Regions from separate parts of the Achromobacter pestifer genome, predicted to be linked through region 1. Evidence: riboswitches for the same ligand, from Rfam matches in the RefSeq annotation. Region 1 holds a riboswitch; the other holds the start of a gene.
What was found. Region 1 has a riboswitch for glycine ahead of gcvT (glycine cleavage system aminomethyltransferase GcvT). Riboswitches for the same ligand answer to the same signal wherever they lie in the genome.
Positions count from the first base shown of each region.

Region 2: linked by a shared signal. The riboswitch ahead of FOC84_RS24345 (D-amino acid dehydrogenase) and the one ahead of gcvT (glycine cleavage system aminomethyltransferase GcvT) in region 1 are both predicted to bind glycine.

Region 1 covers NZ_CP053985.1:3,657,792-3,672,237, reverse strand. Annotated here, with positions in the region: gene gcvP (aminomethyl-transferring glycine dehydrogenase) at 1-582, opposite strand, end outside; gene gcvH (glycine cleavage system protein GcvH) at 686-1,063, opposite strand; gene gcvT (glycine cleavage system aminomethyltransferase GcvT) at 1,162-2,262, opposite strand; glycine riboswitch at 2,349-2,471, opposite strand; glycine riboswitch at 2,507-2,602, opposite strand; gene FOC84_RS17605 (ZIP family metal transporter) at 2,658-3,551, opposite strand; gene FOC84_RS17600 (superoxide dismutase) at 3,582-4,196, opposite strand; gene FOC84_RS17595 (NAD(P)/FAD-dependent oxidoreductase) at 4,345-5,547, opposite strand; gene FOC84_RS17590 (arginine/lysine/ornithine decarboxylase) at 5,547-7,808, opposite strand; gene FOC84_RS17585 (hypothetical protein) at 8,073-8,525, opposite strand; gene FOC84_RS17580 (GNAT family N-acetyltransferase) at 8,639-9,157, shown strand; gene FOC84_RS17575 (GGDEF domain-containing protein) at 9,167-10,408, opposite strand; gene FOC84_RS17570 (GNAT family N-acetyltransferase) at 10,574-11,425, shown strand; gene dcd (dCTP deaminase) at 11,430-11,993, opposite strand; gene FOC84_RS17560 (translocation/assembly module TamB domain-containing protein) at 12,098-14,446, opposite strand, start outside.
Region 2 covers NZ_CP053985.1:5,130,699-5,145,144, reverse strand. Annotated here, with positions in the region: gene FOC84_RS24380 (CopD family protein) at 1-61, opposite strand, end outside; gene FOC84_RS33500 (DUF2242 domain-containing protein) at 154-1,029, opposite strand; gene FOC84_RS24370 (spinster family MFS transporter) at 1,177-2,553, opposite strand; gene FOC84_RS24365 (AraC family transcriptional regulator) at 2,678-3,688, shown strand; gene FOC84_RS24360 (NAD/NADP-dependent octopine/nopaline dehydrogenase family protein) at 3,806-4,903, shown strand; gene FOC84_RS24355 (3-hydroxybutyryl-CoA dehydrogenase) at 4,920-5,915, shown strand; gene ampC (class C beta-lactamase) at 5,931-7,067, opposite strand; glycine riboswitch at 7,222-7,313, shown strand; glycine riboswitch at 7,315-7,406, shown strand; gene FOC84_RS24345 (D-amino acid dehydrogenase) at 7,451-8,680, shown strand; gene FOC84_RS24340 (DJ-1/PfpI family protein) at 8,707-9,273, opposite strand; gene FOC84_RS24335 (PLP-dependent aminotransferase family protein) at 9,368-10,813, shown strand; gene FOC84_RS24330 (metal-dependent hydrolase family protein) at 10,849-12,162, opposite strand; gene FOC84_RS24325 (alpha/beta fold hydrolase) at 12,228-13,010, opposite strand; gene FOC84_RS24320 (helix-turn-helix domain-containing protein) at 13,274-14,128, shown strand; gene nadB (L-aspartate oxidase) at 14,163-14,446, opposite strand, start outside.

The sequences.
Region 1 (14,446 bases):
GATCTCGATGTCCAGGCCTTCGGCGCGCGTGCGCACGACTTCGATGGTCTGGGGATGCACGTGGCGCGAAATGAAGAACACCGGGCTCTTCGACTTGGCGCTGCGGCGCGCCAGCGTCATGGCTTCGGCGGCGGCGGTGCTTTCATCCAGCAGCGAGGCGTTGGAGATGTCCAGCCCGGTCAGGTCGGCGACCATGGTCTGGTAGTTCAGCAGGGCTTCGAGGCGGCCCTGGGAGATCTCGGGCTGGTAAGGCGTGTAGGCCGTGTACCAGGCGGGATTCTCAAGAATGTTGCGCAACACCACGTTGGGCGTCTGCGTGCCGTAGTACCCCTGGCCGATGTAGTTGCGGTAGACCTTGTTGCGGCCGGCGATCTGCTTCAGTTCGGCCAGCACGTCGGTTTCGCTGCGCGAGGCGGGCAGCGCCAGCGGGGCCTGGCTGCGGATCTTGGGCGGCACGACTTCCTCGAGCAGGGCGTCCAGGCTGGCGCTGCCGATGACGGCGAGCATGGCGGCCTGGTCGGCGTCGGAAGGGCCGATGTGGCGGGGGATGAAGTCGGTATGGGTGTCTAGGGCGCGCGACATGGAGAGGTCTCGGGATAGCGGGTGTCGTCGGAGGACGGACGGTATTGCATCTTGCGGATCGGGCGCGGAGCTAGTGCTTGCGCGCCCGGTCCGGACCAGCGGCTTAGCCGTTGGCGACGGCTTCGTAGCCGGCGGCGTCGAGCAGCTTGTCGGCGTCGGCGGCATTGACCGGCTTGATCTTGAAGATCCAGGCGGTGAAAGCCGATTCGTTGATCAGGTTGGGGTTGTTTTCCAGTTCTTCGTTGAACGCGACGATCTCGCCGGCCACGGGCGCGTAGATGTCGGAAGCGGCCTTGACCGACTCGACCACGCCAGCGGTCTCACCGGCGTTCAGCTTGGCGCCGACCTTCACGTCGCCGACGAAGACCAGGTCGCCCAATTGGTCCTGGGCGGTATCGGTGATGCCGACGACGAACACGTCGCCTTCGGCTTTGACCCATTCATGGGACTCGGTGTACTTGCGATCGGTGGGCAGACTCATGGGAACTCCTGAGGGAATGCGGGTAGATGAATGGTGTTGCGCGCCTCGCGCGGGCGGCCATCGCCCCAGGGGCCGGCGGCTCGCGCGAAGCTTCGAGTTTACGAGTGTTCGACCGCTTTGCCGTTACGCACGAACGGCAATTTGCAGGCCAGGGCGGGCACCCATTTGCCGCGGATGTCGACTTCGACCGTGTCGCCCGGCTTGACGCCTTGCGGCAGGCGGGCGAAGCCGATCGACACGCCCAGCGTGGGCGACATGGTGCCGCTGGTGAGCTCGCCCATGCCATCCTTGGTGCGCACGGCCATGTGCGCGCGCATGACGCCGCGCTCTTGCAGCTTCAGGCCGATAAAGCTGGCCGGGGTGGCGAATTGTTCCAGGGCGTCGCGGCCGATGAAACGGCGCTCGGCGTTCTTCAGGGACACGGTCCAGGTCAGGCCGGCCTGGTCGGGCTGGGTCAGCTCGTCCATGTCCTGGCCGTAGAGGTTCATGCCGGCTTCCAGGCGCAGCGTGTCGCGCGCGCCCAGGCCGCAAGGGCGCACGCCTTGGGCAACCAGATCGCGCCACAGCTGCACCACCTCGGCGGCGGGCAGCACGATTTCAAAACCGTCTTCACCGGTGTAGCCGGTGCGGGCCACCAGGGTGTCGTCGCCCACGCGGGCGGCCACGAAAGGGGTCAGCGGTTCGCTGGCGGCCTGCCAGGCCGGGCGCGCGGCCCAGACCTTGGCGCGGGCGTTCGGCCCCTGCACCGCCACCATGGCCAGGTCGCGGCGCGGGGTGATGGCGACGTCGAACTGGCCGGCCTGCTTGACGCGCTGCATCCAGGCGACGTCCTTGTCGGCCGTGCCGGCGTTGACCACCACGCGCCATTCGTCGGCGGCGAAGAAATAGATGATCAGATCGTCGATCACGCCGCCCTGCGGATTCAGCATGCAGCTGTACAGCGCCTTGCCGGGCACGGTCAGCTTGGACACGTCGTTGGCGACCAGGCGTTGCAGGAACGCAAAAGCGTCCGGGCCGGCGACGTCGACGTTCAGCATGTGCGACACGTCGAACATGCCGGCGTCCTGGCGCACGACATGGTGCTCTTCCAGCTGCGAACCGTAGGCCAGCGGCATGTCCCAGCCGCCGAAGTCGACCATGCGGGCGCCAGAGGCGACGTGTTCTTCGGCCAGCGGGGTGCGTTTGAGGGTTGCGGACATGCGCGGAAACTCCGGGACGGCAGTGTTGCCAGGGTTACGGAATGCCGGTGGCGCCAAGCGGACTGCGCTGGCACAACGGCTGAATCTTCCGCCCCTCTGTCCTTTTGCCTGAGAGTTGCCCCGCGTGGCGGGTTTGCACCTTCGGCGCCTGGGCTGCTCGCTATGTCCCTAGTTCAGGGGCGGCGCCAGGTCTCTCCAGAGTACTGTTTTGCCGCGTCCATGCGGTAAGAAAACCGGGACGGGGCAAGCATGGGCGGTATGGGTTACCTGAGCGATTCTGGGCGAATTGCGCCTTCGGCGGCGGCCGGACATACAGGCCGCTCTCTCCCGCAACATGCGTGACAGCGCCGAAAGCATACAACGAAAGCCGCGGCCAGGGAATGCCTGCGGCGGCCTCAACCCAGCGCCGTGTCCAGCAGCATCATGAGCACGAAGCCCAACATCAGCCCGCAAGTCGCGTAGACCTCATGCCCCTTGCGGTGCGATTCCGGGATGATCTCGTGACTGATCACGAACAGCATGGCGCCCGCGGCGAAACCCAGGCCCCAGGGCAAGAGCGGCTCGGACCAACCCACCACCGCGGCGCCCAGCACCGCGCCCAGCGGCTCGACCAAGCCGGACAGCATGCCCAGCGCCACGGCGAACGCGCGCTGGTAGCCCGCCGCCAGCAGCGCCACCGCCACCACCAGCCCCTCGGGGACGTCCTGGATCGCAATGCCAGTAGCCAGCGCGGTGCCGCGCATGGCGTCGTTGCCCGCATAGCCCACGCCGATGGCCAGGCCCTCGGGCAGGTTGTGCAGGGTGATGGCGAAGACGAACAGCCAAGTGCGGCGCAGGCGGTGCGCCTCGATCCCTTCCCTGCCCTTGATGAAATGCTCGTGCGGCAGGGTGCGGTCCATCAGCAGCAGCACGGCCGCCCCCAGCAGCACGGCGGCGCCCACCGTCAGCCCTGCGCCCCAGGGACCGTAGCCCAGGTCGCGGCCCGCCGCGATGCCCGGCGCCACCAGCGAAAAAGCGCTGGCCGCCAGCATGACGCCGGCCCCGAAGCCGAACATGCTGTCCTGCATTTTTTGCGGAATGCTGCGGGCGAACAGGATGGGCAGGGTGCCCAGCGCCGTGGCGGCTGCCGCCACCAGCCCGCCCAGCAGGGCATCGGCCACGTGCGGCGCGCGCACGTCCAGATAGGCCCACAGCTGGTGCAGGCCCAGGCAGGCCACCAATACGGCCAGGGTCCACACGCTGATGCTGGTGGCTGCTGGCCGCACGCGATGACGGCTGAAGGTATTCATGTGCCGCTGCCCTCCTTGCCAGGGATGCGCTCAGCGCTGCGTCGCCGCGTAACGGCGCGCCACTTCAGGCCAGTTCACAACATTGTAAAAGGCGCCGATGTACTCGGGCCTGCGGTTCTGGTACTTAAGGTAGTAGGCGTGCTCCCACACGTCCAGCCCCAGGATGGGCGTGTTGCCATGCATCAGCGGGCTGTCCTGGTTGGCGCTGCTTTCCACCGTGAGCTTGCCGGCCGGCGTGACCGAAAGCCAGGCCCAACCGCTGCCGAAGCGGGTCAGCGCGGCCTTGGTGAAGGCGTCGCGGAATGCGGCTTGCCCGCCCAGCTCGGCTTCGATGGCCGCCGCCAGCGCGCCGTCCGGCTCGCCCCCGCCCTCGGGCGACATGACCGACCAGAACAGGCTGTGGTTCGCATGGCCACCGCCATGGTTGCGCACGGCGCCGCGGACGGTTTCGGGCAACTGCTCCAGCCGCGCCACCAGGGACTCGACCGGCTCATTGGTGACGATGCCCGCGCCTTCCAGCGCGGCGTTCAGGCTGTTGACGTAGGTCTGATGGTGCTTGCTGTAGTGGATCTCCATCGTCATCGCGTCGATGTGGGGTTCCAGCGCATCGTAGGCGTACGGCAGGGGCGGAAGGGTGTAAGCCATGCATGTCTCCGTGAGATCCGCCCCCTTGTTCGAGGCTAGATCAATATCGAAAACATAAATGATAAGTATTTTTATTTAATATCACAACGGCAAGCTTCCAATTCTTGCCATAGCGCCGGCCTATCGACGCCATGGCCCTAGGTGGAAACTACAGCGCCTTGCCGCAGGCGACGCCCGAAGCCCAGGCCCATTGGAAGTTGTAGCCGCCCAGCCAACCCGTAACGTCCACGGCTTCGCCGATGAAATAGAGGCCGGCGGTGGTCTTGGCCTGCATGGATTTCTGGTCCAGCCCGCGCGTGTCCACGCCGCCGCGCATGACTTCGGCCTTTTTGTAGCCGGCCGTGCCGCTGGGCACCAGGGTCCACTGGTGGATGTCCTGCGCCAGCGCACGCAAGGTCTTGTCCGGCGCGTCCGCCAGGCGTAGCGCCGCCAGGCCGGGCTTGCCGCCCTGCTCCGCCAGGTGCAGCCAGCGGTCGGCCAGGCGTTTGGGCCAGAGGCCCGCCAGCACGGTATGCAGCTGCTGCCGGTTGCCTGACTTCGACGCCAGCAGTTCTTCCGCCAGATCGCGGCCGGGCGCCAGATCGATCACGATGGGCTCGCCGGGTTGCCAGTAGCTGGAAATCTGCAGGATGGCCGGACCGGACAGGCCCCGGTGAGTGAAGAGCAGATCCTCGAGGAACTCGCCGCGCGCCTTGCCTTGCCCTGTTTGCAGATTGACCTCCAGCGCCACGCCGGACAATTCGGACAAGGACCGCCACTGCTCGGCATCGAAGGTCAGCGGCACCAGGGCGGGCCGCGGCTCCACCACTTTCAGGCCGAATTGCCGCGCGATCTTCAGGCCGAAATCGGTGGCGCCCAGTTGCGGAATGGCCATGCCGCCGGTGGCGACCACCAGTTTCGCGGCGCGGATCGGACCCTGGCTGGAGCGCAGCTCGAAGCCCTGCTCGCCATGGCCGATCTCGGACACCGAGCAGCCCATGCGCCACTGCACCCTGCCCGCGTCGCATTCGGCGCGCAGCATCTCGATGATGGATTCGCTGGAATCGTCACAGAACAGCTGCCCGCGATGCTTCTCATGCCAGGCGATGTGGTGGCGCTTCATCAGCGCCAGGAAATCCTGCGGCGTGTAGCCCGCCAAGGCCGAACGGCAGAAATGCGGGTTGTCGGAGAGGAAGTTGGCGGGGCCGGCGCCGATGTTGGTGAAGTTGCAGCGGCCGCCGCCGGAAATACGGATCTTCTCCGCCAGGCGCTCGGCGTGGTCGACCAGCACCACGCGCAAGCCGCGCTGGCCGGCGACCGCGGCACACATCATGCCCGCGGCGCCGGCGCCGAGTACTGCTACATCGAACATCAGTCTTCGATCAGGCAGTCGACGTAGTAGCGCTTTTCGCCATCCGGACCCACTTCGTCGGCCAGGCCGTGGATGTAGGTTTCGAAACCGGGGAAGCGCTCGTTGAACTCACGCGCGAACTGCAGGTACTGGACGATGGTGCGGTTGAAGCGTTCGCCCGGGATCAAGAGCGGAATGCCCGGGGGATACGGCGTCAGCAGCACGCCGGTGACGCGGCCTTCCAGCTTGTCGATGTCGACGCGCTCGACCTCGCGGTGCGCCATGCGGGCAAACGCGTCCGACGGTTTCAGCGCCGGGACCATGTCGCTCAGGTACATCTCGGTGGTCAGACGGGCCACGTCGCGCTCGCGGTAGGCCTCGTGGATCTGCTGGCACAGATCGCGCAGGCCCATGCGCTCGTAGCGGCGATGGTCACGGCAGAATTCCGGCAGGATGCGCCACAGCGGCTGGTTGCGGTCGTAGTCGTCCTTGAACTGCTGCAAGGCGGTCAGCAGCGTGTTCCAGCGGCCCTTGGTGATGCCGATGGTGAACAGGATGAAGAATGAATACAGGCCGGTCTTCTCGACCACCACGCCGTGTTCCGTCAGGTACTTGGACACCAGCGCGGCCGGAATGCCGGTTTCGCCGAAGCTGCCCGACATGTCCAGGCCCGGGGTAATGACCGTGGCCTTGATCGGGTCCAGCATGTTGAAGCCTTCAGCCATTTCGCCGAAGCCATGCCAGTGGTCGTTGGATTCCAGGATCCATTCGTCGCGGTTGCCGATGCCTTCGGAAACCAGGCGGTTCGGGCCCCAGACCTTGAACCACCAGTCGTTCTTGCCGAACTCGGACTCCACCTTGCGCATGGCGCGGCGGAAGTCCAGGGCTTCGCGGATGCTTTCCTCGACCAGCGCGGTGCCTCCCGGCGGTTCCATCATGGCGGCGGCCACGTCGCAGGACGCGATGATCGCGTACTGGGGCGAGGTGGACGTGTGCATCAGGTAGGCTTCGTTGAAGACGTTGCGGTCCAGCTTGCGGGTCTCGGACTCCTGCACGATGATCTGCGAGGCCTGCGAGATGCCGGCCAGCAGCTTGTGCGTGGAGTGAGTGGCGAACACCATCGCGTCCTGGCTGCGCGGGCGATCCACGCCGATGGCGTGCATGTCTTGGTAGTACTCGTGGAACGAGGCGTGCGGCAGCCAGGCTTCGTCGAAGTGCAGCGTGTCAACATAGCTGCCCAGCTGCTTCTTGATCATTTCGACGTTGTAGATGACGCCGTCGTAGGTGCTCTGCGTCAGCGTCAGGATGCGCGGGTTCTTGTTCACCGCTTCGCGCGCGAAGGGGTTGGCCTCGATCTTCTTGCGGATGTTGTCCGGATGGAATTCTTCCAGCGGGATCGGGCCGATGATGCCCAGGTGATTGCGCGTGGGGCGCAGGAACACCGGGATCGCGCCGGTCATCGTGATGGCGTGCAGGATCGACTTGTGGCAGTTGCGGTCCACCACCACCACGTCGCCCGCGGCGACGTTGGCATGCCACACCACCTTGTTCGAGGTCGAGGTGCCGTTGGTTACGAAGAAGCAGTGGTCGGCGTGGAAGATGCGCGCGGCGTTCAGTTCGGATTCGGCCACGGGGCCGGTATGGTCCAGCAGCTGGCCCAGTTCGTCCACCGCGTTGCAGACGTCGGCGCGCAGCATGTTCTCGCCGAAGAACTGGTGGAACATCCGTCCCACGGGGCTCTTCAGGAACGCCACGCCGCCCGAGTGGCCGGGGCAGTGCCAGGAATACGAGCCGTCCTGCGCGTACTTGACCAGTTCGCGGAAGAACGGCGGCGGCAGGCCGTCGACGTAGCTGCGGGCTTCGCGGATGATGTGGCGCGCCACGAATTCGGGGGTGTCCTCGAACATGTGGATGAAGCCGTGCAGTTCGCGCAGGATGTCGTTCGGGATGTGCTCGGAGGTGCGCGTCTCGCCGTACAGGTAGATGGGGATGTCGGCGTTGCGAAAGCGCAGCTCGCCGATGAAGGAGCGCAGGTTCTTGATGGCGCTGGCCACGTCCTCGGGCGAATCCACGTCGAATTCTTCATCGTCGATCGACAGGATGAAGGCGCTGGCCCGGCTCTGCTGCTGGGCGAACGAACTCAGGTCGCCGTAACTGGTCACCCCGATCACCTCGACGCCCTCGGCCTCGATCGCCGCGGACAAGGCGCGGATACCCAGACCGGACGCGTTCTCGGAACGGTAGTCTTCGTCGATGATGAAAATGGGGAAGCGGAATTTCATGCAGGCGCTCCTGGGGCAAGGCGGGTTCGGACGCGTAACGCGGCGCGAGTGTACTTCTAGGAAAAATCCGCCTGATGACAGACGGCGCGAGCACCCGCCAGGGCGGCGGGAATGGCCGAATTGTAGGGCTGTTTTTCTTACAGTCCTAAGGGAAATCCCGGAATGGCCCGAACAGCCGTTGTCATCGCGCCAAAAGCGGACGTTTTCAGCACAGAGACCCGGGCTGCGCGGGGGAGCAAACCTGGCGCCTGAAGCGCCGGGACGCTAGCGGATGGTGCGGGCCTCGCCTGCCTGCAAGGCCGTCAGGAACTGTTCGAAATAGGGCGGGATGGCCTCGGCCGACCCGTAGCGGATGCGTCTTTCGACCTTGGCGATGGCGCCGAAGCAGACCTCGACGCCGGGTTCGCCGCAGACCAGCACCACCGGATCCTCGTCATCGCACACTTCGTAGAGCCCGCCATGCGCGCGGCGTCCCACCTCGTAGAGGTAGGCGGCGGCGCCGACGGTCTGCATGGGGGTGAGAGGCAAGGTCCCGAGGTGGGCGGCCTCCAACGCCTCGTCCAGCGCATGGACGCTGGACGGCGTGTAGTCCAGCACGGCCCCGGTCGAACCGGCAGCCTGGACAAAGTCCTGCGCGGCCCCTGCCACGCGCGCCACGAACTCTTCCTGGACTTCGTCGCGCTTGGCGTCCTGGTTTGTCTTGAGGAAACCGAACATCATTGGCTCCTTTGTGAAAACCGCAAGCGGCGTTAGGACCATTATAGGCAGCGTGTCCCCCTATACTGCCCAAACCGCAGCCTAACGTTCCCTAATCCCAACACTTGCCTGCCATGCTCCCTGTCATCGTCCGACGCCTTGTTCCCGCCGACGCCGCGCCGCTGCGCCAATTGCGCCTGGATGCACTGGTGGAAACCCCCGAATCGTTCGGATCGAGTTACGAAGAGGAACACACGCTGACATTGGAGGACATCCGCGGCTGGATCCAGCCTTCGGACGACAGCGCGATGTTCGGCGTGTTCCAGGGCGAGGCCCTGGCCGGCATGGTCGGCGTGGGCCGGCAGCGCAAACTGAAGATGCGCCACAAGGCGCATATCTGGAGCATGTACGTGGCGCCGGCGCAGCGCGGCCAGGGACTGGCCCGGCAGTTGATGCAGGCGGCGATCGCCCATGCCGCGGGCATGCGCGGCATCCGCCAGGTGCAGTTGAGCGTGACCGCCAACAACCTGGCCGCGACCGCGCTGTACCTCAGCCTGGGCTTTACCGAGTACGGACGCGAGCGCGAAGCGCTATGTGTGAACGGTGAACTCTACGACGAGGCGCTGATGGCGCTGCCGCTGGCCGGCAAGTAGCCTCCGGCCTCAGGCCGCGCCCGCCCGGCGCCGCGTGCTGTAGGCCCGCACCAGATTGCGGCCTTCGTCCTTGGCCTTGTAGAGCGCCTGATCCGCTGCCTTGATCACCGCCTCCGGCGCACGCAAGGCGTCGCTGCGTTCGGCCACGCCTATGCTGACCGTCACGCGCAGCGGCCGCGCATTGCGCGCGTCACGCCCGCTGCGGCGGCGCAGGCCGATCTGGTCGGCCTTGGGACGCGCCGGCTTGTCGCGCAGCCGCATCTGGTAGGCCTCGATGGCGCGTCTGACGCTTTCCAGGTGCGGCATGCTTTCCGCCGCGGTCTTGCCCGGGAACACCAGCGTGAATTCCTCGCCGCCGTAGCGGTAGGCGTGGCCGCCGCCAGGCACGCGCCGCAACTGCGCCGCCACCATGCGCAGCACCTGGTCGCCCACGTCGTGGCCATGGGTGTCGTTGAAGGCCTTGAAATGGTCGACGTCGGCCATCGCCAGCGTGTAGACGCGGCCCATGCGCTGCAGCCGCTCATTCAGCGCGCGCCGGCCCGGCAGGCCGGTCAGCTCGTCGCGGAACGCCATGTGGAAACCTTCGTGCGCCAGCGAGATGCACAGCGCCGTCAGCGCGGCGGTGGACATCAGCGCCAATTCGACGGGGTGCTGCGCCCCGCGCGGCAAGGCCCAGGCCATGCACACGAAGCCCAACCATTGCCCCGCCTGCTGCGGACGCCCATAGCGCAACAGCAGCAGGGTCAGCGTCAAGCCCGTGGCCAGCAGCGCAATCAGCCCTTCGATCGGCACGCTCAGGTGCGCCAACCTGCCTTGCACGGACAGCATGCCGAGCAGATCGGACACGCCGTCCTTGCCGGCCAACGCGATCGCGGCCGCGCCGGCGGCGATCAGGCCTATCCGTGCGGCCGTGTCCAGCAGCATGCTGGAACGCTCGGACCACAGGGCGTTGATGGTGTAAGCCAGGGACCACCACGCCAGCGCCGGCCCGACGGCCCAGGGCGCTTCCGTGGCCAGCGTCGGCCAGGCCGCCGTGGCGGCCAACACGCTGAGCATCAGCACCATGGTCTGCGCGCGCTGGTACATCAGGCACACGGCGACGCCGATCAGCGCCATCACCCAGGGCACGAACGGCACGATCTGCGTCAGGGCCGGCGGCCATTCGCGCCACAACAGCAGCCCCACCGCGGCGGCCACCGGCAGCGCGGGATAGAACAACAGAGGCAGCCAGGGGATATGGGGGTAACGCACGGATCGGGGCTTTTTAACGCTTGCGGAAATGACGTCGCCAAATCGGCAAACACATGTACTGTCTTTTACGGACGCCGCGGCAGCGTTCTTTAACGCATACGCTGGTAACACTGGGCGCGGCGGCCATGATATGTTTTTCGCCTCCAACCCGCAGACGGACTCCAAATGCGCATCCTGGTCAACATCGACGTGCCCGATCTCGAACACGCCATCGACTTCTATCACCGCGCTTTCGGCCTGACGCTGCGACGCCGGCTGGGACCGAAGGCGGCCGAGATGCTGGGGGCCGAGGCGCCCATCTATCTGCTGGAAAAGGCCGCGGGCACGCCCGCCGCCGGCGCCACGCGCCAGCCGCGCGACTACGCGCGGCACTGGACGCCCGTGCATCTGGACGTGGTGGTGGAGGACGCCGACCGCGCGGTCGAACAGGCGGTGGCCGCCGGCGCGCGCCTGGAAGACCCGGCCGTCTCGCACGACTGGGGCCGGATCGCCCACCTGAGCGATCCCTACGGGCACGGCATCTGCATCCTGCAGTTCCTGGGCCGGGGCTACGACGAGTTCGCCACGCCGCAACTGCAATATTCACCCGTCTCGGAAGCCGATTTCGAGGCTCTGCTGGCGCTGCGCATCGAAGCCATGCGCGAAAGCCTGGAACGCCTGGGGCGCTTCGATCCGCAGCGCGCGCGCTCGCGCCTGCGCAGCACGTTCCGGCCGGAACATACCTGGTCCATCGAGCAGGACGGGCAACGGATAGGGTTTTACGCGCTGATCCCGGATGGCGACGGCCTGCGCCTGGACCATCTGTACATCCGCCCCGCCGCACAGGGCGCGGGGCTGGGCGGACAGGTCATGCGCAAGATCCTGCGGGAGGCCGACAGCCTTGGACTGCCGGTAAGCCTGAGCGCGCTGCGCGGCAGCGACTCGAACCGCTACTACCGCCGGCACGGGTTCGTGCAGACCGGCGAAAGCGAGTGGGACATCGACTACCTGCGGCCGGCGCCGCAGCGCGCGGACTGAGACTTCAGGTGCGCGGCAGCGTCACGCCGCGCTGGCCCTGATATTTGCCGCCGCGGTCGCGATAGGAGGTCTCGCAGACTTCGTCGCTTTCCAGGAACAGCATCTGCGCGCAGCCTTCGCCGGCGTAGATCTTGGCCGGCAACGGCGTGGTGTTCGAGAACTCCAGCGTGACGTGGCCTTCCCATTCGGGTTCCAGCGGCGTGACGTTGACGATGATGCCGCAGCGCGCGTAGGTGCTCTTGCCCAGGCAGACCGTCAAGACGCTGCGCGGAATGCGGAAATACTCGACCGTGCGGGCCAGCGCGAAGGAATTGGGCGGGATGATGCAGACGTCGCCCTTGAAATCCACGAACGAACCTTCGTCGAAGTTCTTGGGATCGACGATGGTGGAATTGATGTTCGTGAAGATCTTGAACTCATCGGCGCAGCGCACGTCGTAGCCGTAGCTGCTGGTGCCGTAGCTGACGATACGCCCGCCATTGGCCGTGCGGACCTGCCCTGCTTCGAAGGGTTCGATCATGCCGGCTTCGGCCTGGCGGCGGATCCAGCGGTCGCTTTTGATGCTCATGGTGGGAATGGTGCTAGGGAATGGAATGGACGCCATTTTATCCCGAGCGCGGATGCGCCGCCGGCGAGGGGCCGGGCGGGCCGATGCCGCCCCGCCCGTTCGCCTCAGTTCCCCCAGAAGGTCCGGTAGACCAGCGCGATGCCGTTGACCGCCCCGCCCTTCAGGTCCACCGACAGGCCGCGCGCCAGACGGTAGCTGGCCCGGCCCACGGTATCGGTGCCCGAGAGCGCCTGCTCGACGCTCAGGGTGATGCCGTTGGCGAAGGTCTTGCTGGCCACCAGGAATTGCGTGGCCAGCTGGCTGTCGCTGTCCCGGTTGACGTCGCCGGCCACCGTGCGGTCCGGCAGGATGCTGCCCGAGCTGCCGATGTTGCCGGTCTTGATGCTGACGTCGTCCAGGCCGAACTGCTTGTAGAACGGCTGCCCGCCGCCCAGCAGCGCCGTGCCCACCGACATCAGCAGCGCGGCGTCGCCGCCGCTTTCGTCGGGGCCGCGGCCCAGCAGCAGCCAGGAGAGCTTTTCCACGTCGCTGACATCCGGGTAGGACACCAGATCGATGCGCGGCCGCTGCGCGGTGCCGACCACCTTGACGCCCGCCTCGACCTGTTCGCCCGTGCGCAGCGCCTCGATGTCCAGCAGCGGGTTGTCCAGGCGGCCCTGGAAGGTCAGCGTGCCGCGGCTCAGGCGCAGCTTCTGGCCATAGGCCTCGATGCCGCCGCCGCGGGTGCGCAAGGCGCCCACGCCGGTCAGGCGCCCGTCGTTCAACATGATCTGGATGGAGCCCAGCAGGCCCGCGTCCAGTCCCATGCCGGTGATGTAGAAGCGCGGCCCCATGTCGAACTTCAGGTTCATGCTGGTCTGCAGCGGCGTGGAGACCGTTCCGGGGTCATCACCCGGGCGGCGCACCTTGACGTCATCGTCCAGCGAGGGCACGCCCTGCAGGATCTCCAGGCTGAACCAGCCCGCGTCCGCCTTCAGGTCGCCAACGATGTCGATGCGCGGCATGGCCGCCTTCAGGTCGATGACGCCGGACACCATGGCGTAGCGGTCCGAGCGCTGCAGCGCCGGGAAGCGGTACAGGGTCAGCCGGATGTCGCCGCCGCCGTCGATGAAGTTCCACTGTCCCTTGGCCTCGGCGTAGCCGCCCTTGGCCTCGGGATTGGTGGTGATCCACTCCTTGGTGCGCCATTCGGCCGGCATCACGCGCAGCGAAGCCGGGAAGCGCAGGCTCTCCAGCACCACCCGGTCGCCGTCCAGCCGCGCGGACAAGGTTCCGTCGATCAGCCGCACGCCGTCGTCGATGCGCACCACGCGCAGCTTGTCGCCCCGGATGTTGCCGCTGGCCGACCATTTGCCCGCCAGGGTACCCTGCGCTTCCAGATTGGCCTTGACCGAGCCGCCGACTTCCATCGAATCGCCCACGAACAGGCTGACCCAGGCCAGGTCGGCAATGTCTGCGTCCAGCTTGGCGCGCAGCGGCTGGCGCGGATCCAAGGCCATGCCGCCCTTGGCGTCCACCACCAGCACGGCGGTACCGGTGCCGTTGATGACGCCCATCTTGTCGGTGGCCAGATTGACCTTGGCGTCCAGGCGGCTGGCATTGGCGGAGGTCGGCGTGGCGGTCAGGTCCAGCACCAGCGCCCTCAAGCCCAGCGGAATGGGAGGATCGCCCGGTATCAGCAGGTCGCCCTCGCGGCGCGCAATGCGCGCCTTGCCGCCCAGCCGGCCATCGAACTTCAGGTCCCACAGCACGTCCAGCGAGATGCGGCGCTGGCCCTCCGGCACCATCGCGTTCACGCGGCTGGGCCGCTTGCCCAGCTTGGCCGCGGCCTCGGGATCGACCGCGCCGACCACCTGGCGCGCCATCGCGGCGGTGATCACCAGGTTGTCGGCCTGGCCAGCGGTTTCCCAGCGCTTGCCGCCGCCCCGCGATCCCCGATGCGTCAGGACCACGCGCTCCTTGCCGGGCAGGGTCAGGCTCAGCGCCGTCTGCCCCACCTGCCACTGCCATTGCGGCTCCACGGCGGACGGCAGGAAGGCCAGCGTGACCGGCCGGTCCACGGCCACGGTGAAGCCGGCGGTCTCTGCCGTCAGCCGCGAAAACGTGCCGCGCCATCCCGGCAGGGCGGCGTCCGGCGTGCCGGCCGGCCCCTTGCCCCAGGAACCGGCAAAGACGATGTTGGCCTTGGCGGGCGCCTCGCCCAGCACGCCCGGACGCGGCTTGGGCGGCGTGTAGCCGGCCGCCAGCTCGCCGCGGTGCGCGGCCAGCGTGCCCGCCAGCTTGCCCTTCAATTCCGCCCCACCGGGGATGCCGGGCCAGAATGCGTCCAACTGGGGCGCCTGAGCGTCCAGCGATAGCGCGCCATCCTTGGCGTCCAGCTCGCCCTTGGCCTGGATCCGGTTGCGGCCCAGTTTCAGGTCCACGTCCAGGCCGTGGATGCGCAGCCCGGCGAG
Region 2 (14,446 bases), 1.5 Mb from region 1:
ATCCGCCCAGCCAGGCGACCACGGCCGCCACGTGGAGCATTTTCAGGAGTTGATAGGTCATGGTGCCCGGGATTATCGCCGGATGCGGGCCGCGCCGCGAATCGGCGCGGCGCATCGGTTTGCGCCAGGGCAAACCGACGCGGCGTCGCTGCCCTACTTGGCAGCCTCGGAGCTGGCCGGCGCGGCGGGCGTGGGAGTCGATGCGGGTGCGCTGGATGCAGGGACAGCAGACGCAGGAGCAACAGACGCAGGCGCGGACGCCGCGGGCGTCGGAGCCGTCGGCGCAGGGGCCACGGCGGCGGGCGCGGCGGATGCAGGCGCGGCCGGTGAACTGGAACCTCCTGCCGACGGTGCTTTCGGCGATTCACTGGCATCATTGGCCGCCGCCGGATTCAGCGTATCGGCCGGCTTGTCCGGAGATTCCGCCGGCTCGGGCGGCGCGGCCTTGGGTTGCGGCTTGCCACGGCCGCCCGCGGGCGCTTGCGGCGCGGCGGCGGCCTGCGCATCCGGCAGGAAGCGCTGCAGCAGCTGGAAGAACCCTTCATAGAACTTGGGCCGCGCAACCGTCTGGCTGCCCGTCTTCACCAACGAATCGTCGCTGGAGCCGAATGGCATGGACACCTGGCCCAGCACGCTCACGCCCACGCTGGCCGAGCTGTTGGTGCGCTTGATCGAATAGCGGTCCTGCACCGCGTTGGCGAACACCGTGGCGCGTTCGTTCGCACTGCCGTCGGAGGCGCATTCGATGTTGAAGGCGATCTGCGTGTGCTGCCCGTTTTCGTCCTGGAAATTCTTGTGCCCGGTGACCCGCGAGCCCTCGAACTTGTCGATGTTGTAGCCCTGGCTCAGCAAGGCGCGACGGCCCGCGTCGCAGGCGGCGACGTTGCTCGCGGCGACGGTGCGCGAGTAGGTGTTGTTCTGGGTGAAGTCTTCTTTTTCGAACTCTGGCTTGGGGGATGAGCATCCCGCCAGGACGCCCACCAGGGCAACGGACAGGGCCAGCGACGAACTGCGGGGAAAACGGGGCATGAATTAGGGGAACAGTAATGCGTCAAGCGTCCGTTATAGCGCATCCCCGGCACCATTTCTTTTACGAGGAATGTGCAGTTCAACGAAGAGGTAACAGAGTTCAAAAAAGGGCCGCATCGCGGCCCCGGGCAGCCCTGGCAGCCGCTTTCAGGAAGACACGCGCGCGGGCGCAAGCGGTGGCGCCTCTTGCGCTTCCAGGTTCAGGCTGCGCCGATAGTGCTTGCAGCCCGCGGCCAGCAGGCCAATGCACAGCACCGTGGCCACGCCGACCAGGACCGACATGGACTGCCCGACCGCCGCCGGGTTCTTGAACAGCCGGTCCGTCAGCATGGCCACCGCGGTGGTGCCCAGACCCAGCCCGATCAGGTTCGAGATCAGCAGGAACAGCGCCGACACCTGGGCGCGCAGCTGATTGGGCGGAAGTATCTGCATCGCGGCCGTCGAGGTCGGCATGGGAAACGAGGCGAAGAACATGGCGGGCAGCAGCAAGCCCACCGACAGCCACAGGGAATCGACCTGGGTGAAGATCACCGCGGGCAAGGCCATGCCCGCCGCGCCGATCACGCCGGCGCGCAGCGGCGCATCGCTGTAGCCGCGCTTGGCCAGCCAGTCCATCAACCAGCCGCCGCAGAACACCCCGGCGGTGTTGGCGACCAGCACCACCACGCCCAGCATGTAGCCCGCTTCCACGGGCGACATGCCGAACTTGCGCATGTAGAACGCCGGCGTCCAGCCCAGCAGCGCGAACAGCACCATCGCATAGAACGAGAAGCCCAGATAGTGGCAGAAAAAAGTGCCGCGATGGCGGCCCAGGAAGCGGAAGGTGTCCTTCATGGCGGGCTTCTGCACCTGCCCCGCGGCATTGCGCCGCAAGCCCAGCCGCTGGGGATCGCGCACGGTCAGCAGGATCAGCAGCGCGATCAGCAGGCCGGGCAACCCCACGATGAAGAAGGTCACCTGCCACGGCCGTATTGCGCCTATCCAGGGCAAGGTAACGGTGTCCACGCTCTTGAGCAGGTCGATGACATAGCCGCCGATCAGAAAGGCCATGCCGCCGCCTATGAACGAGCCGATCGAATAGATCCCGACGGCGCGTCCCAATTTTTCGCGCGGAAACATGTCGCTGAGCATGGAGTATGTGGCGGGCGACAGCGCCGCCTCGCCCACGCCCACGCCGATGCGCGCGAGGAACATCTGCGCGAAATTGCGCGACAGGCCACAGGCCGCGGTCGCCAGGCTCCAGAAGGCCACGCCGATCGCGATGATCTTCGGCCGGGAATAGCGATCCGCCAGCAAGGCGATCGGAATGCCCATGAAGGCGTAGAACAAGGAAAACGCCAGCCCGTGCAACAAGCTGAATTGCGTGTCGGACAGCTGCAGATCGTGCTTGATGGGTTCGATCATCAGCGCCAGGATCTGCCTGTCGACGAAGGAAAATATGTACGCTAGCATGCATATCACCACGACGTACCACTCGTAGGCGTAGCTAGGTTTTGATCCGTGCCGCGGGCTGCCGTCAGTCATGGTTTGTTTCCCTTGTATGGTGGTGAGATCTGCCCATCGCCCAACGGGCCGGGTTGCGCCTCACTTGCTTGCAGGCCCATCTTTTGTAGGTCTTTGCGCGGCCAGCCTCTATACGCCTGACGCAATGACTGTTCCCGCTGCGCAGGAAAGCATGTTCAACGACACCAATCCGCTGGACCGCCATTGCTTGCTGGACTCGGGCAACATCGCCGAGATCAAGGATCAGGTCAGCCAACACCTATGGTCGCACCGCATGTGCGTCCCTCCGGGAAAATCCCTGCAATCCCGCCTGTACGGCGTCTTCTTCGGCAATGCGGCGCTGTTCGATCTGCATTACGGCGCCGAGGTCGAGATCGACGCCGGCGACATCGCCAGCTACTACCTGATCCGCATCACGCTGCAAGGCTCCGGGCTGATCACGCTGGGCAAGCGCAGCGCCTCCATGAACGCGGGCAGCCTGACGATCTCCTCGCCCTCCGAGCGCAGCGTGATCCGCATCGGCCGCGACTGCCGCAACCTGATCCTGCGCGTCGAGCGCGAGGCGCTGGAACGCCAGTTGCAGCGGCTGCTCGAGCGCCCCGTCAAACAGGCGCTGGTGTTCGACCTGCAAATGGATGCCGACGCTCCCGGACCGGTGGCGGTGCGCGAAACGCTGGACTATCTCTGCCGGCTGTACCGCCACCCCGCCATCGAAGGCGTCACGCAGACCCTGGCCGCCGGTTTTTCCGACTACCTGCTGACGCTGCTGCTGACCCAGCTGCCGCATAACTACTCCGAGGCCCTGCAGGCGGACCGCCGCCAGCCGCTGCCGCTGCACGTGCGGCGCGCGCGCGATTACATAGAAAGCCATCTGGACCAACCGCTCTCGCTGATGGACCTGGCGGCCCACTGCGGCGTCTCCGTGCGCACGCTGCAAAACGGCTTCTCGCAGTTCCTGAAGCAGAGTCCCAGCGACTACGTGCGCAACCAGCGGCTGGCGCAGGTGCACGCGGCGCTTGCGCAGGCCGGTGAAGGCGACAGCGTCACCGACATCCTGCTGCGGCACGGCATTTCCAGCTTCGGACATTTCGCCACCCACTACCGCAAGCGCTACGGCTGCCTGCCGTCGGACACCCTGCGCCAGGGCAGGCATTAGGCGCCGCCGGGCGGCGCGTGGATTCGCTTGCCGGATCGGAACGCCGCTTGCGCGTTCGGCGCAGCCTGGCCTGCGCGCCGCCGCTAGGATCAAGGCTCCAACAGACGGAGCTTGACCATGAGAATCAGCGTCATAGGCGGCGGCCACGGCTGCTACGCGGCGGCGGCCGACTTGTTTGAAAAAGGCCATGAGGTGCGCTGGTGGCGGCGGGACTGGGCAGCCTTCCAGGGATTGCGGGACGCGGGCGCGTTGACGGTCACCGATTATCGCGGCACGCGCCAGCTCCCGCTGGGCGACGGACCGCGGCAATTGCAGCTGGTGCGCGACCTGGCCGCGGCCGTCGCGGATGCCGAGCTGCTGGTCATACCCCTGCCGTCCACCACCCACGAAGCGCTGGCCCAGGCATTGGCGCCGCTGCTGCGCGACGGCCAGGTCGTGTTCCTGCCGCCTGGCACCTTCGGCTGCTACGTCTTCGCCCGCGCCATGAAAGACGCCGGCAATTCCGCCGATACGGCCTTCGCCGAGACCGGCACCCTGCCCTATCTGGCCCGCAAGCATGGCGAAAGAGTCGTCGTCAGCGGCTATGCCACCCGCCTGCCCACGGGCGTCTTCCCGCGCCGGCTGTCGGAGCATGCGCTGGCCGTGGTCCAGCGCGCCTACCCCAGCATCGAACCGGTAGAGGACGGGCTTTCCGGCGCGCTGATGAATGCCGGCCCCATCATCCACCCGCCGCTCATCATGATGAACGCGGGGCCGCTGGAACACTTCGACAATTGGGACATCCACAACGAAGGCACCCAGGCCTCCATCCGGCGCGTGACCGACGCGCTGGACGCGGAGCGCATCGCCATCCGCGCGGCCCTGGGCTATGCCGCGCCGCACTTCCCGCTGGCCGACCACTATGCCGCCGAAGGCGACGAATGGATGTACGGCCGCGGCGCCCACGGCCGGCTCACCGACAGCGGCGACTGGCGCGAGGACATAGACCTGCACACGCACCGCTACATGCTCGAGGACACGCGGCTCGGCCTGTCATTCCTGGTATCCGCCGGCCGCTGGGCGGGCGTGCCGACGCCTGTGGCGCAAGGCTTGCTGAGCCTGGCCAGCGCGGTGACCGGCCGCGATCTCTACGCCGAAGGACGCACGCTGGAGCGCCTGGGCCTGGACCGCCTGTCGCGCGACGGCATGCGCGAACTGCTGGCTGAAGGCTGCTGACACGAGGATGCATGCCATGAACGAAAAACTGTGCGTGATCGGCGCCGGCCGCATGGGCGTGGGCATCACGCTGTCATACATCCATGCCGGACTGGACGTCACGCTGATAGACATCAAGCCGCGCACGCCCGCTGAGCAGGCCGAGTACTTTGCACGCGTGCGGGACGATCTGCGCCGCGAACTCGGCATCCTGTCCAGGCTGGGCTTGCTCGATGCCTCGCAGGCGGAGATTGCGCTGGCGCGCGTGCGCTTGTGCGCGCGCGAGGATGCCGAAGCAGACCTGCGGCAGGCGCGCGTGGTGTTCGAAGCCGTGCCCGAACGCCTGGACGCCAAGCGCGACGCCTTTCTATGGCTGGGCGCGGCCTGCGCGCCGGACAGCATCATCGCGTCGACCACCTCCACCTTTCTCGTCACCGAACTGGCGGAATTGGTGCTGGGCCCGCAACGTTTCCTGAACGCGCATTGGCTCAATCCCGCTTACCTCATTCCGTTGGTGGAAGTGAGCCGCGGCCCCCAGACCAGCGAGGCCGCGACGCAGGGCCTGCTGGAAACGCTGCGCCTGGCGGGCAAGAAGCCGGTGCAATGCGCCCCCGCCGCCGGCTACATCGTGCCCCGCATCCAGGCCCTGGCCATGAACGAAGCGGCTCGCATGGTGGAGGAAGGCGTGGCCAGCGCCGAAGACATCGACACGGCCGTGCGCCTGGGCTTCGGCTTGCGCTTCTCGGTTCTAGGGCTGTTGGAATTCATAGACTGGGGCGGCGGCGACATCCTCTACTACGCCTCGCGCTATCTCGCCGACGCCATCGATCCGCGCTTCGCCTCGCCCGCCCTCATCGCCCGCAACATGGAACAAGGGCGCAACGGGCTGCGCGACGGCCAGGGCTTCTATGACTACGCCGGCGTGGACCTGAACGCCTACAAGATGGAGCGGTTGGCGCAGTTGTGCAAGCGGCTGGAAGTGATGGAGCTGCTGCCCCGCTACGACGCGGCGCGCCAGCCGCCTGCGCGCTAGCCCGGGCCTGCGCGCCTATTTATCCCATTCGTCCAGGATCCGGTACGCCAGCCGGACCCTGGCCTCGTTCGGATAGTTGCGGTTGGCCAGTATCACGATGCCCAACCGCTTCGACGGCACGAACGCCACGTAGCCGCCGAAGCCATTGGTCGAACCCGTCTTGTTGATCCACACGGCCTCCTGCGGCGGCAGCGGCGGGTTCAGCGCGGCCACCGGCTGGCTCTGGCTGTTGTAGTTGCCGGCGTTGGCCGTCAGCAACGCGTCCAGCGTCGCCGGATAGCGCAGTTGCTCCCAGGCCAGGTCCTGGGTCATATCGCCCAGCTGGTAATAGCCGACGTGCGTCTGCGCGATCGCATCGCGCAGTTCGGCATCGGCGAGGTTCAAACCCATGTTCGCGTCGACGAAGCGGATCAGGTCGCGCGCGCTGGTCTTCACGCCGTAGGCCTCGTCCGCCAGCACGCCCGGATTCACGCGCACGGGCGCGTCCTGCTTGTTGTAGCCCTGCGCGTAGTCCGCCATCCTGGCGGCGGGCACGTCGATGTAGGTGCTGGTCAGGCCCAGCTTGGGAAACAGGTCCCGCTCCATGGCCGCCTTGAACGGCCGGTTCAGGCTCTTGGCCGCGACCACGCCCAGCATGCCGATGCTGGGGTTGGCGTAGGTACGGTACGTGCCGGCGGCATGCTCGGGCTTCCAGGCCTTGAGGTAAGCCATCAGCTGCGCCTGGTTCTTGATCCCGTCGGGCACCTGCAGGGGAAAGCCGCCGGTCGTGTGCGTGCCCAGGTTGATCAGGCTCAGTTTGGCAAAGTCGCTGCCGGCGAGCTCCGGCAGGGTCTTGGCCGGGCTGTCGGCCAGGACCAGGCGGCCGCGCGCCTGCGCGTAGGCCGCCAGGGTCGCGGTGTAAGTCTTGCTGATGGATCCGATCTCGTAGAGCGTGTCGCTGCCGGCCGGCTTGCCCGTTTCCCTGGACGCCACGCCGTAGTTGTAGAAGCGCTGCGCGCCGTTGCGGGTGACGGCGATCGACAGGCCCGCGATGCCGTGTTCGCGCATGACGGCCTGCGCCGCTTCGTCGATCGCGCGGTCGGTCTCGGCCTGACCGGCTTGCGCCAGGGCGCAGCCCCCAGCCATCAGTGCAAACAACCCCGTGCGCAGCATTCTGCTCAGGCGCATACCCGTCATCCCTTTTCGTATTGAGTCCCGTGGCGCCGCGGCGAACGGCGCGCATGCATCGTAACGCGGCGCGGCGCTCCATTGGTACTAACCCTTAGCCTCATTTCCGAGAATTTTGGCTATTCTCGCCTCGTCGATCCAAAACCCCGCAGAAGAGACCTGTCCCAGCGGCAGGCGCCGACGGAGCAACCGCCCCGGAAACTCTCAGGCAAACAGGACTGCGCGGTCTAGACAATCTGGAGAGAGGCGCCAAGCGCGCCCACCGAAGGGGATCCCGCCGCCGCTTGCGCCGCGGGTGAAGCTCTCAGGTACAGAGACAGATGGGGTGCTGCGGCCGGGTGGCCGCGGCCACTCAATCTGGAGCCATCATGCCCCGCATCGCCATCATTGGCGCCGGTATCACCGGCGTCACGTCCGCCTATGCCCTGAGCAAACTGGGATACCAGGTCACCGTCTATGACCGCCAGCGCTATCCCGCCATGGAAACCTCCTACGCCAATGGCGGCCAACTGTCGGCCAGCAACGCCGAGGTCTGGAACAGCGCCGCCACCGTCATGAAAGGCCTGCGCTGGCTCGGCCGCCGCAACGCGCCGCTGCTGCTCAACCCCCGGTTCAGCTGGCACAAGTATTCATGGCTGGCGCAGTTCGTCGGGCAGATCCGCAACTATCGCCGCAACACCATCGAGACCACGCGGCTCGCCATCGCCGCGCGCCAGCATCTGTACGCCATGGCCGAGGAAGAAGGCATAGATTTCGATCTGGAACGCCGCGGCATCCTGCACATCTACCACGACGCCGCCAGCTTCGAGACCGCGCGACGCGCCAATGCCCTGCTGCAGGAAGGCGGGCTGGAACGCTACGCGGTATCGCCCGAGGAAGCGCGCGGCATCGAGCCCACGCTGCAAACCCCCTGCTACGGCGGCTTCTACACGCCCTCGGACGCCACCGGCGACATCCACAAATTCACCAGCGGCCTGGCCCGCGCCTGCGAGCGCCGCGGCGTGCGCTTCGCGCAGGACGCCGACATCCGCAACATCAGCGTGGACGGCGCGCCGTACGTGCTCGACGTCGCGCGCGAGGGCGGCACGCGCCACGAACAGCACGAGGCCGACGCCATCGTCGTCTGCGCCGGCGCGGTCAGCCGGCAGTTCGCCAGGCAGCTGGGCGACACGCTCAACATCTACCCGGTCAAGGGCTACTCCATCAGCGTGCACCTGGACGACGCCGCCAGCCAGGCCGCCGCGCCGCATGTCAGCCTGCTCGACGAAGCCGCCAAGATCGTCACCAGCCGCCTCGGCGACCGCTTCCGCGTGGCCGGCACGGCCGAATTCAACGGCTTCAACATGGACATCCGCGCCGAACGCGTGCAACCGCTGGTGGACTGGACCCGCAAGCACTTCCCCGGCATCCGCACCTCGCGCGTGGTGCCCTGGTGCGGATTGCGCCCCATGACCCCCAGCATGATGCCCCGCGTCGGCCCCGGCAGGCGGCCGGGCGTGTTCTACAACACGGGGCATGGGCATCTGGGCTGGACCTTGTCGGCGGCGACCGCGCAGATGCTGGCGGCGAGCGTGCGGGAGGGGGTGGGCGAGGTTTGAGAACGTAGAACAGCGCCACCGCGCGCTCACTCCACCTTGGCGATCATCCCCAGCATCGCCTCGGACTTTTCCTTGCCCAGCAAGCGCTCGACGATCCAGCCCGCGAGATCCTGGGTGGACAAGCAGCCGCCCGCCGATGCCACATTGCCGTGCACGACCAGCGCTTCGTGCACGGTGCTGATTCCCATCGACTCCAGTTCGGCGAACACGCCGGGATAGGTCGTGGCCGTCTTGCCTTCCAGCAAGCCCAGCTTGGCCAGGAACAGCACCCCCGAATCGATGGCGCCGATCACCTGGCGGTCCGGATCCAGTTGCAGGCGGGCCATGAAGTCCGCGTCCGCCAGCTTGGCGCGCGAACCCGGACCGCTGACGATGAACACGGCGTCGGCCTCGCGCAGCTCTTCCAGCTTGCCGTGCGGCCGGAAGCTGATGCCGGTGTTGGACCTGACCTCTTCGCCATCGGAACAGATGCGGACCGACCAGGGCCCTTGGTAGTTCACATAGTCCGGATCCTGCACGCGGTTGAACAGGTCCCAGGGCAGGAACAGGTCCACATCGGTAAACCCGTCGTAGGCAAGCATTGCGACTTTCATCAGTCTCTCCAGTCTAGACAAGACGTGATGCTAGTGTCGCCGCCAGCCTATCTGTATAGTCAGATATCCAACAAAACCACCTATACAGAATTCAATGGCCGCTTCCGCCACCACATATGGCCGCATTGCCTCGCGGTTGGGCGCCGTGATCGCACGCGGCCAGCTCGCGCCGGGAGACAAGCTGCCGTCAGTGCGGCAACTGGCGTTGGCCAACAAGGTCAGCGCGCCCACCGCCGAACGCGCCTTGCGTGAGCTGGAATCGCAGGGCCTGGTCGTCGCCCGCCCCCGCTCCGGCTACTACGTGGCGCCGCGCCACCAAGCGCCCGTTGCGCGTCCGGCGCCCCAGCGTCCGTCCGCGCTGCCGCGCCCCGTCACGCTGACCGGGCAGGTCCACGACCTGTTCGCCCAGGCCCGCTCGCCCGACCTGGTCATGCTGGGCGCGGCCACGCCTTGCCCCGACTGGCTGCCCAACCGCGAACTGGCCCGCAGCGTCGCTGCCGCGCATCGCCGCCTGGGCGCACAGGGCGTGCTGTACAGCGTGCCGCCCGGCCGCGCGGACCTGCGCCGCCAAATCGCCAAGCGGGCGCTGCGCTGGGATGGAAACCTGGATCCCGACAAGCTCATCATCACTGCTGGCGCCACGCAGGCCATGCAAATCGCCCTGGGCGTGGTGACGAAGCCCGGCGATACGGTCGCGGTGGAATCGCCCTGCTACTTCGGCACGCTGATGCTGCTGAAGGCGCACGGCCTGAAGGCGCTGGAGATCCCCGCGCACGCGGACTGGGGCATGGACCTGGAGGTGCTCGATGGCGCCTTGAAGCGCTACCGGATCGCGGCGGTGATCGTGTGTCCGACCGCGAACAATCCGTCCGGCTTCACCATGCCTGCGAAAGCGAAGCAGCGGCTGGTGAAGCTGATCGCGCGCGCGGGTGTGCCTCTGATCGAAGACGACCTGTATGGCGACATCACCATGCAGCCGCAACGCGAACCTTCGTGCAAGACCTTCGATACCGCAGGCATGGTGCTGTATTGCTCGTCGGTGTCGAAAACGCTGGCCCCAGGCTGGCGCACCGGCTGGCTGGAGGCCGGCCGCTACGTGCGCGAAGCCACGGAAAAGCGCGTCGAAGCCAGCCTGGCGGGATCGCCCGTCATGGAGGCGGCGCTGGCCGATCTGATGCTCAATGGCGACTACGACCGGCACCTGCGGCGCTTCACAGCCAGGACGCAGGCCTCGATGCGCGCCATCTCGGCGCGGATACGGTCTACCTGGCCCGCAAGCACCCGCTACACGCAACCGGATGCGGGGTTCCTGCTGTGGCTGGAATTGGCAGCAGGAACCGATACGCGGGAATTGATGCGACAGGGGCAGGCCGAAGGTTTCAGCGTCTGCCCTGGCGCGATGTTCTCGGCGGACGGCAAGCGGTTTGCAAATTGCCTGCGAATGAACACGGCATTGCCGGCAACGCCGCAGCTGCTGGCGGTGATAGACCGGATCGGAGAACTGATTGCGCAGCGCGCGGCTACAGCACACCCCGCCTGACGGAAGAAGACGCCCCCTTGCGGGCGCCCGAGGGTTCAATGCGCCACGGCCTCCCTGAGGTCCTCCGTGGTCTGCACCGCCGCGGCATCGCTGCGCCCGCCTGGACGAGTGTCCTTGCACACCTGCCCATCCTTCATCACCAGCACGATCCTGTCCGGATCGACCAGCAGCGACAGATCCTTGAGCGGATCGCCATCGACCATGACCAAGTCCGCCAGATAGCCGGCGCGCAGCATGCCCAGTTCATCCGGCCGCTGCATGATATGGCCGCCCAGGCCGGTGGCGGAAACCAGCGCCTCCGTGGGGGTCATACCGATGTAGTCGACGAAATACTGGAGATCATTGGCGTTGGTACCATGCGGCATCCAGGCAAAACCGTAGTCGCCTCCGGGCAGGATGCGGATGCCCCGCTTGTGCATCTTGCGCAGCGACTCCGAGGCGATTTCCAGTTCGCGCTTGTAGCCCATCTGTTCGGCGATGGCGGGCGTGATGCCGTATTCAGAGGCATTGAAGGCGGTACGGATCAACCAGCCTATGCCGGGCGCGACGAAATGGCGGTCCTTGTTGGCTTCCAGCATGTCGAGTGCCTCTTCGTCGGCGAAGCTGGCGTGGTAGATCATCTCGATGCCGTGACGCACGCATTGCTTGACCGACTCGCTGGAGCGCGCGTGGGCCGCGACGCGCTTGCCATAGCGCTTGGCCTCGCTGGCCAGCATGGCGATCTCGTCTTCCGCAAACGGCGACATCTCGGCCGGCAGCCCGGCGATGTACTCGCCGGACAGATTTATCTTCAGGTGATCGACACCGTATTTGATGAAGGTACGCGCCGAGCGCCGGATCTCTTCAGGGCCACAGCACACGCTGCCGAAGCTAAGCTCGTCGAACGGCATGTGCGGCAGCGAGTTGTCGCCCAGCGCGCCTATGGTGGTGATCTCCTGGCTGCCCGCCAGATACCGCGGCCCCGGGCATTCGCCGGCGTTGATGGCGTTGCGCAGCACCACGTCCAGCCGTGGCTTGGCGGCTGCCGCGCCGATGGCCGAGGTCCAGCCCATTTCCAGGTAGCGCTTGGCCACGCGCACGCACCAGAGGATGTGCTCTTCCGGCGGCATGAACTGGATCGCGGCTAGCGTAGGCTGGTCATTCCAGGAGAAATGCGTGTGCGCTTCCGTCATGCCGGGCATCAGAAAGCGGCCGCGCCCGTCGATGAGGCGCGCGCCCTCCCGGCTCACCTGCTCGGGCGTGCGCGCGACCTGCGCGATGCGCGCGCCGTCGATCAACACTTCGCCTTGAAAAGGTTCCATGCCGCTGCCATCGAAGATGGCGACATTGGTAATGGCAATTCTGGACATGACAGGTCTCCTCCGGCCCGCGTTGGGGGCCGATTTCTTATGTTGAAACGCCAGGAAAACGTGGCCTAGCGCAGCGCCGCGTGGAACTCCCGCAGGGCCTGCATGCAGGCTTGGGGCTTTTCGTAGGTGGTCCAGTGGCCGCATCCGTCCAGCACGATGCGGCGGCTCCCGGGCATGCGCGCGGCCAGGGTCTCGACATTGGCCGGCGGCGCAACGCCGTCCTGGTCGCCGGTGACCAGCAGGGCCGGCGCGCCTATCGTCTCGACAGTGGCCGGCTGCGCATCGGCCAGCGCCTCGCAGCTCTGCGCATAGCCTTCCGGCGGTTGGCGCATCACGCTCTCGCGCACCAGCGCCAGCACGGCGGGTTGATCCTGCTTGGTCTGAGCGCTGGTCGCGGCCTTGACGATGGCGTCTGCGATCTCCTGCATGGCCGCGTCGCCGCCGCGGGCCAGCTGCGCCCGCGCACGGATGCCGGGCCGCCCCGCGTCCGGCGGCGAGGCCAGCGGGCCGAACAAGGCCAGCGACTTGACCCTGCCCGGATGCGTCACGGCAAGATGCTGGGCCACGACGGTACCCAGCGAATGCGCGGCGATGTGCGCCGCATCTACGTCCAGTGCGTCCAGCAGTCCGGCCAAAGCGTCCACATAGGCGGCGATGGACAGGCGCTTTTCGCCCAGAGCGGAGCGTGCGCTGCCGGGCAGATCGGGACGGATTACGCGGAAACCGTCGAAGGCGCCCATGACCGGCGTCCAGGTGTTCGAGGAGCCGCCCAGGCCGTGTATGCACAGCAGTGCAGGCCCCCCGCCGTCGATTTCCACGGCCATGCCGTTGACGTGTTGCGTGCTCATGCTGCCGTCTCCTTTTATCTGAACAGTCGCTGCTTGCATCGGCATTGGCGCCGGCAATTTTCCATGACTGTATCGGCGCAGGCGGCGGCGCGCTTATCGTCGGGTACGCGGACTTATCGCAGAGTCAGATTTTGTGCCTAGTGAATACACCTAGCGCGGACAAACGCGCAAACCCCCATAAAATTCCCTGAGCGCCGCACCCGCCCGCACACACGCACGCCCAGGCTTGCGCGACGAGGCGATGAGAAAAACGGGAGACAAAGATGCAGGAGACCTACGCCTTGCACGAAGGCGCGTTCGGCCGCGCCGTCGTGCTGGAACTGCGCGACGACCTGATCGCGCACGCGCACGCGGAAGTGCAGTTGGCCCTGTGGCTGGGCGGCGCGCGCGTGCTGGGGCATGTCGGCCAGACCCCGGTCCCCTATAGCGAACACCTGGCGCTCGGCACCAACACCTACGAATCGCACGACGCGCGGCTGCTGGAGCGCTCGCGCCCAGCGATCTTCCTGGTGCTCTACATCGCCAAGCCCTGGCTGGACGAGCGGCGCGCCGCCACCGGCCGGCCGTTCCATTTCGCCGCTCCTGGCGTTCCGATTGACGCGGCAGTGCGCCAGGGCTGTTGGCGCCTGCTGGACAAGATTGTCGCGCCGCACGAACACCCGGGCGCCGACCTGGATGCCGAAGTGGAGGCCCTGCTGCAAGCGGCGATCGACTCGTCCACCGGACCCGAACGCCCGCGCAGTCTCATGCCCGCCGCTCCGGCGCTGGACCGCAGGCTACGCGCGGCGATCGCCTATATGCGCGAACATGCCCACGAACCGATCACGGCCGAGGAAGTTGCCAGCCGCGTGGGCCTGTCGCGCGGCCATTTCTTCGCGCTGTTCCGAGACCAGCTCAACACCACGCCGCAGGTATTCTGGAGCGCCGTGCGCGTGGAGGAAGCGGTGCGCCTGCTGGTGCAGCAGGAACAGCCGCTGACCTCGGTGGCGCTGGACCTGGGTTTCTCCACGCCCGGCAATTTCTCGCGCTTCTTCCGCGAGCACATGGGCGTATCGCCGTCGCGCTTCAGGCGCGCCGCAACAGGCGCCGCACAGCATCTGCTGACCGGTGTTTCCTGAGCCGCTGGCCGGCCGGAAACTGCCCCACCCGCGCCTACGCTGGCGCGGCAGGCGCGCGCAATCGCAAATCCACGGCGTCCGAGCCCGGACGATCCCGGTTGAAATGCGCCCCCCGGCTTTCACCACGCGCGCTTGCCGCCCGCACGATGAGATCTGCCACCACGGCCAAGTTGCGCAGTTCCAGCAGTTCCAGGCTAGGCCCCTCGCGCAACAGCCGCGCCTCAATCTGCGCGCGCAGCGGACCGATGAAGGCCGCTGCGCGCGCGAGCGATGTGTCGCTGCGCAGCACGCCCACGTCGCGGCTCATCAGCTGGCGCA